One region of the Streptomyces vinaceus genome, then DNA from elsewhere that is predicted to be linked to it. Evidence: riboswitches for the same ligand, from Rfam matches in the RefSeq annotation. Region 1 holds a riboswitch; each other region holds the start of a gene.
The links. A riboswitch is a leader RNA that binds a small molecule or an ion and turns the genes downstream of it on or off. The one in region 1 is predicted to bind cobalamin.

Region 1 (2,189 bases):
AGGGAGCAGGACGCGGCCACGTCCACCTGGCCGGCGAGGCCCAGGAGGGTACCGAGGGTGGTCAGGGACTTCTGGTAGTCGTTGATCCAGACGTTGCGGCCGTCGACCACACCGGCGACCAGGCGCTTGCCGGGGAGCCCGCCGACGGCGGCGAGGTCGGCGAGGTTCGCGGCGCCGCCCGCCGTGAAATCGAGGGCCAGGCCTTCGACCGGGGCCGCGGCCAGCACCTGGAGGGCCTCGCCGAGCCGGCCGAAGTAGGAGGCGACGAGCAGCTTGGGCCGCTCGGTCAGCGCACCGAGCTCGCGGTAGGCGCGGGCGGCGGCGTTCAGGTCGGCCGGGGTGCGGTCCTGGACCAGCGCGGGCTCGTCCAGCTGGACCCACTCGGCGCCCGCGGCGCGCAGCTCGGCCAGGACCCGGGCGTACACGGGCAGGAGCCGGTCGAGCAGCGTGATCGGCTGGAAGTCGGCGGCCACGCCGGGCGCGGGCTTGGCCAGCAGCAGGTAGGTGAGGGGGCCGACGAGGACCGGGCGGGCGGTGTGCCCGAGCGCGAGGGCCTCCTCCAGCTCGGCGACCTGCTTGCCGGGGTCGGCGGTGAAGACCGTGTCCGGACCGAGCTCGGGGACCAGGTAGTGGTAGTTCGTGTCGAACCACTTGGTCATCTCCAGCGGGGCCACGTCCTGGGTGCCGCGGGCCATCGCGAAGTAGCCGTCCAGGCGGTCGGCCGCGACGGCCGCGCGGTGGCGCTCGGGGACGGCGCCGACCATGACGCTGGTGTCCAGGACGTGGTCGTAGTACGAGAAGTCACCGGTCGGCACCTCGGTGATGCCGGCGTCGGCCAGCTGCTGCCAGTGGGACCGGCGCAGATCTGCCGCGGTCCGCCGCAGGGCGTCGGCGGTGACGCGGCCCTTCCAGTAGCCCTCGACGGCCTTCTTCAGTTCGCGGTGCTGTCCTTGGCGGGGGTAGCCGTGGACGGTGGCTCGGGCTGCCGCGGCTGCGGGCTTGGCTGTCACGGATCTCTCCTTCGCGAGATGTGTCCAGGAACATCCCGGGGACGGGACGCGGACGCGAAGGGAACGACAGACCGGGCGCGCCGCCGGGGCGGGAGAACACCGCCGCGCGTGCCGCTCGATATGTGCGCCGACCCGCCCACGAGGTCACCGGAATGGCCGCACGGGGAATCGTCCGCGCGCGGGCAACGGGCAGGTCTTCGGACTCGCGGGCACGCCTGCCGGTTTCCCGGCGGGCACCTAGTGGCCGTCGCTTCCCAGGACCGTCGTCCGGTCCCAGTGCGTATGACGGCGGTCGTTCCCGCTCACCGCTGCGGGGCAGTCCCGGATTCCCACCGGGTTCCCTCTTGCGACGCATCCCGCCTGGCTGACGGGGCGAACCAGCTGCACCGGCCACCCTAGGGCGCCGGATCGCCCAGCGGCGAGTCCTGTTCACCATTCGGATGGCGAAATGAGACGCGGCCTCGATGCCCGACCGGTCAGGAGCCGTGTCCGATCTCGCGGAGCCGCTCCGGCAGGGTCACGACGTCCGGCGCCAGGAACAGGGCTTCCCCCACGGCCAGTTCGGCGATGCGGCCACGGCGCCGTTGCAACTCCCCGACCTGCCCCTTGAGGTCCTCGTCGACGGCCGAGACCGAGGCGGAGAACTCTTCGGGAGAGGCGCCGACGCGCCACGGTCCCGGCCGCGCCGGCGGCCGGGACCGCGACCGAGGGCGTGTCCTAGCCGACACGGCCTTCGCGGCCCCTGATCTCCTGCGGGTCGCGAATCATCAGGGGAAGCGTGCCCTCGTTGGCGAGCTCGGCGCCGCGGTCGATGATCGACTGGTTCGAGGAGTGGAGGAGGAAACCCAGTTTCCCCCAGGCGAAGACCTCCGGCGCGTGGACGTGGACCTGATAGGGGACCGGGACGAGGCCGCGGCGCAGGAGGTCGCAGTTGAGGGCCTCCTGCCCTTCGTTCGCCGCGAACTGACCGGTACGCACCCAGCCGATCGGCCGGTCGCCCGGGCCGGGCGCCGGGGCGGCCAGGCTCAGGGCGTCCATCTGGTCCCGGATGGAGGGGAAATGACGCAGCGTCACCGGTTCCGGGAGGGCGGCGTCGAGCCGGCTGCGGAGCTTGGCGAAGTGGTCGTCCCCGAAGAGGAACACGATCGACCGGCCCTTCTGCCCGGGAGGCAGCCGGTT
Region 2 (2,189 bases), 5.3 Mb from region 1:
TCATCTCGCCCACCGGCTTGCCCAGCAGCACCACCTGGCTGCTGCGGTCGCTGCCGGGCTTGAGCAGCACCGGGTTCATCAGCGCCGTCGGCTCCACGCGGGCCGCCTGCGCCTGCATCGCCTGCGCGCGCCCGATCTCGGCGCCCTCGCGCGTCACGAACGAGTTCAGCGACATGTTCTGCGCCTTGAACGGCGCCACCTTCACGCCCTGCCGGGCCAGCCAGCGGCAGATGCCCGCCGTGACCACGCTCTTGCCCGCGTCCGATGTGGTGCCGGCGACGAGAAGTCCCCCGCCGAGCTGCTTCGCGCCGCTCATCCGCGCCCCTTCCGTATGCCGTACGAGACCGCACAGCGCAGTGCCACGCACGCCCCCAGCGCCAGCCACGTCACCTGACGGGACAGCCGTACCGCGCGTTCGATGTCGGCGGCCTCCACCGGCCGCCCCTCCTCGCCGTTCAGCACGGCCCGGTGCTCGATGCGCCCGCCGTACGAAAGGGTCCCGCCCAGCCGCACCCCGAGCGCCCCGGCGAAGGAGGCCTCCACGGGCCCGGCGTTCGGGCTCGGGTGTGCGGCGGCGTCCGCGCGCCAGGCGCGTACGGCTCCCCGCCGGTCGGGCCCGGCCGCCGCGGCGGCCAGCGCGGTCAGCCGGGCGCCCGGCCAGCCCATGAGGTCGTCGAGCCGGGCCGAGGCCCAGCCGTAGCGCAGGTGGCGCGGGGACTTGTGGCCGACCATCGCGTCCAGGGTGTTCACGGCGCGGAACGCCAGCAGCCCCGGGACACCGGCCGCGGCGCCCCACACCAGGGCGCCGACCACCGCGTCGGAGGTGTTCTCGGCGACCGACTCCACGACGGCGCGGGCCATCTGCTGCCCGTCCAGGGCCTGCGGATCGCGCCCGCACAGGTGCGGCAGCCGCTCCCGGGCCACCTCGGCGTCCCCGGCGGCGAGCGCGCCGCCGATGGCGCGGGCCTCCCGGCCCAGCGAGGTGCCGCCGACGACGGCCCAGGTGGCCACCGCGGTCAGGGCGATACGGGTGGCCGCGGGCCGGGAGCGCACGGCGCGGGCGCCCAGCGCGCCGACGGCTGCCGCGCCCCCGGCGCATATGAGGGTGTGCAGAACGCCCCGTGCGCGGTCGTCGCGCCACAGGGCGCGCTCGACGGCGGTGGCGGCTCGTCCGAAGGCGGCCACGGGGTGCCCCCGGCGCGGATCACCGAGGATCCGGTCGCCGATCAGGCCCGCCGTGGCGCCGTACGCGAAGACGCGGTCGGCACGCATGGTGCAGGTATGTCCTCACTCAGGGTCCGCGCCCTGGTTCGACGTGTCCGGCGGTGGGAGTTCCTGGCTCCCGGGGCGCACGCGCCGCGTGCTCCCCGGTGACAGTGGCGGGACCGCGCCGGATTCGCACCGGACTTCCTCTCCATGCCGCCGTATTGGCTCGGGCAGTCCACCACGCACCGAGAAGGCCCGTCAACTCGCCGTTGACCTGCGGCGGTGCAGGTCAGGGAGGCGGGTCGCGGGCGCACGAAAGCTCCCCCCGGGAATCCCGGAGGGAGCTTCGGCACGCCGTGGACCGGTCGGTCGGACCGGGTCAGCTGACGATCAGGTAGATCCCGTACCCCACGGCCGCCGCGACGAGCGCGAAGCAGGCGTACGCGCCGCTGCGGGCGAGGGTGGCGGCGCCGCCCTGCTCGGTGGCGGTCTCGTGCTTGGAGAGGCCCACCAGACCCAGGGTGAACAGGGCCACGAGGGCGACGGTGGCGGAGAGGCTGACCCCGAAGACGGAGCCGAGTGCTGCCCAGTCGATCTTCATACTGCGGATTCCTCTGTCGTTCTCGGGGTCAGACCGCGGCGGCGGGGGCCGCCGGCGTGGTCGGTGCGGCCGCCGGGATGGTGGCCTTCAGCGCCTCGTCCGTGACCGCGGCGGTCGTACCGGCGGCGGCCTCGGCGGCCACCGTCGGCGGGACGGTGACGGCGGCCATGGCCGTGGTGACGACGCCCGGCTCCTCGGCCGCGGCCGGCTGCACCTCGTTGACGTTGCTGTGGTCGACGACCTGGCGGCGCGAGATGAGCCAGATGGCGACGCAGGAGGCGACCAGGAAGAGCGCGACGGCGGCGACACCGACGTCACCGGTGCGCATGACCAGCTCGGCACCGGAGGCGACGACGGCGGCGGCCGGCAGGGTCAGGCCCCA
Region 3 (2,189 bases), 2.3 Mb from region 1:
CGACGGAGGCGTCGAGGGTCTTCAGGAACGGCACGATGCCGTTGGAGTGGCCGTTCGTACCGCGGATCAGCGAACCGCGGGCGCGGATGCGCGAGTACGAGAGGCCGATGCCGCCGGCGTGCTTGGAGAGGCGCGCGACCTGGTGGTAGCGGTCGTAGATCGAGTCGAGCTCGTCCAGCGGGGAGTCCAGCAGGTAGCAGGAGGACATCTGCGGGTGCCGGGTGCCGGAGTTGAAGAGCGTGGGCGAGGACGGCAGGTAGTCCAGGCGGCTCATCAGCCGGTAGAGCGAGGCGACTTCCTCGACGGCCTGGACGGTGTCGTTCTCCGCGAGGCCGCACGCCACGCGCAGCATGAAGTGCTGCGGGGTCTCGACCACCTGGCGGGTGATCGGGTGGCGCAGCAGGTAGCGGCTGTGCAGGGTGCGCAGGCCGAAGAAGCCGAAGCGGTCGTCGGCGCCCTCGGCGAGCGTGTGCTCGACCAGCGCGTCGAGGCGGCTCGCGTGCAGCGCCACGAACTCGGCGGTGCGGTCCGCGATCAGGCCCTCGCGGTGGCCGACCGCGACGGAGGCGGAGAAGGAGGTGGCCCCCTGGCCCGCGGCTTCCTCGGCGACGGCCAGCGTCAGCAGCCGGGCGGCGAGCCGGGAGTACGCCGGGTCCTCGGAGATCAGACCGGCGGCGGCCTCCGTGGCCAGAGCGCGCAGTTCCGCCTCGTCGGCGGCGGCGCTGCGCCCGCGGAGCGCGGCGGCGGCGACCCGGCCCGGGTCGGTGTCGGGGAGGTCGGCCGTCAGCTCGGTGAGGGTACGCAGCAGCGCGGCCCCAGGTCCCCCGGTCTCGATTCCGGTGTCGGACGGGTCGGACTCGGCGCGCGGTGCGGAAGGCGCGATGGTCACGGGGGGAGCTCTCCCTCGCTCGGCTCCGGGACACCTGCGGCGCGGGTTCGAGCGGGCGCGCGCGGGCATGACGGGGCAGCACCGCGCGGCGTCCACCGGCCCAACCGCGAGGCCCGGACGTATCGACACCCGGTTCGGTCGAGCCGGGCGCACTGTCGGCAGGTCATCGGACTTGCGGTGACACCAATGGGTGTACTTCATACCGTTGCGGGACAGTTCCGGATTCGCACCGGATTCCCCTGCGACGACAGCGAGCACGAGCATACATGTGGGGGCCGCTTCCTGTGCGACCCCCTAGATGTTGTGTCGGCGTGGCTACAGTTCGAGACCGTACGTGAGCAGAGGGAGGTCGGGAACGGGCTCCCAGTCCCGTTCCGGCGTCCGCACGAAGCCGAGCCGTTCGTAGATCCGGTGCGCGCCGACCATGTCCCGCGTGGTCGACAGGACGAGGCGCCGTACGCCCTCGACGGCGCGGGCTCGGTCGATGCAGGCCCGTACGAGGGCCTCCCCGGCGCCCCGCCCGCGGCCCTCCCGGGCGACGGCCAGCATCCGGAACTCGGCCTCGCCGGGCCCGGCGATGTCGCACAGCCGGCTCCCGGGCGCGGCGAAGGCCACGCCGCCGAGGAGCCGGCCGTCGCCCGTCGCGGCGACGAGTATGACCCCGTCGGCGGCGCGCCCCGCCACATCGCGCAGCCGCGCGAGGTACGGGTCGTCCTCGCCGAACGTCAGCAGCCCGTCCCCGAGGTAGGCCTGCGCGGTGAGGTCCCCGAGCGCCTCGTACTCCGCCGCCAGCGCTTCCCTGATCACGATGTCCATGCGGTCGAGTGTGCCGGACGGCTGTCGGTGCCCGGCGCTATCGTCGGTGACAGCACCGTCGAGAAGGGCGAGCGAGGCATGACCGTGATGACAGATCGGCCCCAGATGCTGACCGAAGAGTTCGAGACCGTGGCGCGGATAGCCGCCAGAGAGGTCGAAGGGCTGCGGTTCGAGTTCATCAACGGGAAGCTGGGGGTCAAGGCGGTGCCGGACGGGGACCACGGGACGATCATTGTGTGGTTGTCGCGCATGTGCATGCAGTCGCGGCCGGACCTGTGGTTCTACGCTGAGCAGGGGATCAAGGTCCAGCGGTATCGCAATGGCCGCGCTCGGCCCGATGGCGTCCTGGTGTTGACCGCCTCTCTCGCAGGACATGGGGAATGGGCCGACCCCGACCCCGTGCTGATGGTCGTGGAGGTCACGTCGTACGACACCGACACGGACGCCCGCGACCGACACGAGAAGCCTCGTGGTTACGCGGAGA
Region 4 (2,189 bases), 6.9 Mb from region 1:
TCGCCCGGGGCGGCGATCAGCGCCTCGCCGCCCGCGTACGTGATCTGCTCGGGCACCCAGTGCCCGGCCGGCCAGAGCGGATCCAGCCATTCGATCGCCACGACCCGGGGGCGCGGCCGCCCCGAGGTGAGCCCGCGTACGGCGTCCAGCCGGTCGGCGAGTTCCGCCCGCCGGGCCCGCGCGTGATCCGGTACGCCGAGCAGCTCACCCACCGTGACCAGGCAGTCCAGCACGTCGCCGAGAGTGCGCGGCTCCAGGCTGAGCACACGGGGCCCGCCGTCCAGGACGCGCACGGCCCGGCTGACCCCCGCGTACGAGACGGCGCAGACGTCGCACAGGTCCTGGGTCAGGACCACCTCGGGGGCCAGGGCGCCGAGGGCGTCGGTGTCGAGCGTGTACAGCGAGGAGCCGCTGTGAGCGGCGCCGCCGACCGCGTCGGAGATCTCCCGGCTGGTCAGGGCGTCGGAGGAGAGCCCGGCGGACGTCACCACCGGTACCCCGGCCACGGCCTGCGGAGGCCAGTCGCACTCGTGCGTACGGCCCACCAGATCGGCGGCGAGGCCGAGTTCGGCCACGATGTCGGTGGCTGCCGGGAGCAGCGAGACGATGCGCATGCCTTGAGCGTAGATCGAGCCGCGGAGTGGGGGTGGACTTACTAGGACGTCCAACTATATGTTCGTGACAAGCCCGCGGTGCAGGGAAGCCGGTGTGAATCCGGCGCGGTCCCGCCACTGTGACTGGGGAGTGCGTTCTTCAGCAGGTCAGGCCACTGACGGAAACCATCCGTCGGGAAGGCCGGAGAACGCGCGTCGATCCGGGAGCCAGGATACCGGCCGTGGGGTGTTCCGTGTTGTCCACGAGGATGGAGCAGACACGCATGGCACCGGTACGTGACCACGGCCCTGGTGATCCGGCGGAGTACCCGAACGGCGAGGGCCTGTCCTCGCGTTCGTGACTCGACGAGGGCGCCCCCGGCCCTTTCCTGTCCCCGCGGCGAGCCCGCAGTGCGCACCCCGATCGGTGCCGGACTGCGGCAGCGCCGCGCCTTCCTCGGATCCTCACCTGACGAGAGAGCAGGCATCGATGGTCCGCGAGCTCACCCATTTCATCGGCGGAAAGCACACCACCGGCACCTCCGGTCTCTTCGCCGACGTGTACGACCCCAACACCGGCACCGTCCAGGCCCGGGTCCCCCTGGCGGGCCGCGCCGACACCGAGGCGGCGATCGCGTCCGCCGAGGAGGCCCAGGAGGAATGGGGCCGGTGGAACCCTCAGCGGCGCGCCCGCGTCCTGCTGCGCTTCCTCGAACTCATCGAGGGCGAACGCGAGTCGCTGGCCCGGCTGCTGTCCTGTGAGCACGGCAAGACCGTCGCCGACGCCCACGGTGACCTCCAACGCGGCCTGGAAGTAGTGGAGTTCGCCGCCGGGATCCCGCACCTCCTCAAGGGCGAGTTCACCGACAACGCCGGCACCGGCATCGACGTGCACTCGCTGCGCGCGCCGCTGGGCGTCGTGGCCGGGATCACCCCGTTCAACTTCCCCGCGATGATCCCGCTGTGGCAGGCCGCGCCCGCCCTGGCCTGCGGAAACGCCTTCATCCTGAAGCCCTCCGAGCGCGCCCCCTCCGTACCCCTGCGGCTGGCCGAACTGTTCCTGGAGGCCGGCCTGCCGCCCGGCGTGCTCAACGTCGTCAACGGCGGTAAGGAAGCCGTGGACACCCTGCTCGAAGATCCCCGGGTCCAGGCCCTCGGATTCGTCGGGTCGACCCCCGTCGCCGCGCACGTCTACGCCACCGCCGCCGCGCACGGCAAGCGCGCCCAGTGCTTCGGCGGCGCCAAGAACCACATGATCGTGATGCCGGACGCCGACCTCGACCAGGCGGTGGAGGCCCTGATCGGTGCCGGCTACGGCTCCGCGGGTGAGCGCTGCATGGCCATCGCCGTCGCCGTGCCCGTGGGCGAGGAGACCGCCGACGCCCTGGTGGCGAAGCTGAAGGAGCGCATCGCCGCCCTGCGCATCGGCACCTCCGACGACCCGGAAGCCGACTTCGGGCCGCTGGTCAGCCAGGACGCCCTCGACCGGGTCCGGCGCTATGTGGACATAGGCGTCGACGAGGGCGCAGAACTCGCCGTGGACGGCAGGGGTTTCACCCTCCCCGGGCACGAGACCGGGTACTTCGCCGGAGCCAC

Region 2: it holds a riboswitch for cobalamin, as region 1 does, so the genes downstream of both, CP980_RS25450 (cobalamin biosynthesis protein) here and metE (5-methyltetrahydropteroyltriglutamate--homocysteine S-methyltransferase) in region 1, are expected to answer to the same signal.
Region 3: it holds a riboswitch for cobalamin, as region 1 does, so the genes downstream of both, CP980_RS11460 (ribonucleoside-diphosphate reductase subunit alpha) here and metE (5-methyltetrahydropteroyltriglutamate--homocysteine S-methyltransferase) in region 1, are expected to answer to the same signal.
Region 4: it holds a riboswitch for cobalamin, as region 1 does, so the genes downstream of both, CP980_RS32520 (CoA-acylating methylmalonate-semialdehyde dehydrogenase) here and metE (5-methyltetrahydropteroyltriglutamate--homocysteine S-methyltransferase) in region 1, are expected to answer to the same signal.

The regions. Positions count from the first base shown of each region.
Region 1 covers NZ_CP023692.1:319,888-322,076, reverse strand. The annotation lists gene metE (5-methyltetrahydropteroyltriglutamate--homocysteine S-methyltransferase) at 1-1,010, opposite strand, end outside; cobalamin riboswitch at 1,194-1,394, opposite strand; gene CP980_RS01485 (hypothetical protein) at 1,728-2,189, opposite strand, start outside.
Region 2 covers NZ_CP023692.1:5,644,540-5,646,728, forward strand. The annotation lists gene CP980_RS25445 (cobyric acid synthase) at 1-316, opposite strand, end outside; gene CP980_RS25450 (cobalamin biosynthesis protein) at 313-1,272, opposite strand; cobalamin riboswitch at 1,311-1,461, opposite strand; gene CP980_RS25455 (hypothetical protein) at 1,586-1,807, opposite strand; gene CP980_RS25460 (inorganic phosphate transporter) at 1,836-2,189, opposite strand, start outside.
Region 3 covers NZ_CP023692.1:2,621,806-2,623,994, reverse strand. The annotation lists gene CP980_RS11460 (ribonucleoside-diphosphate reductase subunit alpha) at 1-889, opposite strand, end outside; cobalamin riboswitch at 1,030-1,153, opposite strand; gene CP980_RS11455 (GNAT family N-acetyltransferase) at 1,205-1,705, opposite strand; gene CP980_RS11450 (Uma2 family endonuclease) at 1,784-2,189, shown strand, end outside.
Region 4 covers NZ_CP023692.1:7,212,542-7,214,730, forward strand. The annotation lists gene CP980_RS32515 (cobalamin-binding protein) at 1-614, opposite strand, end outside; cobalamin riboswitch at 674-852, shown strand; gene CP980_RS32520 (CoA-acylating methylmalonate-semialdehyde dehydrogenase) at 1,084-2,189, shown strand, end outside.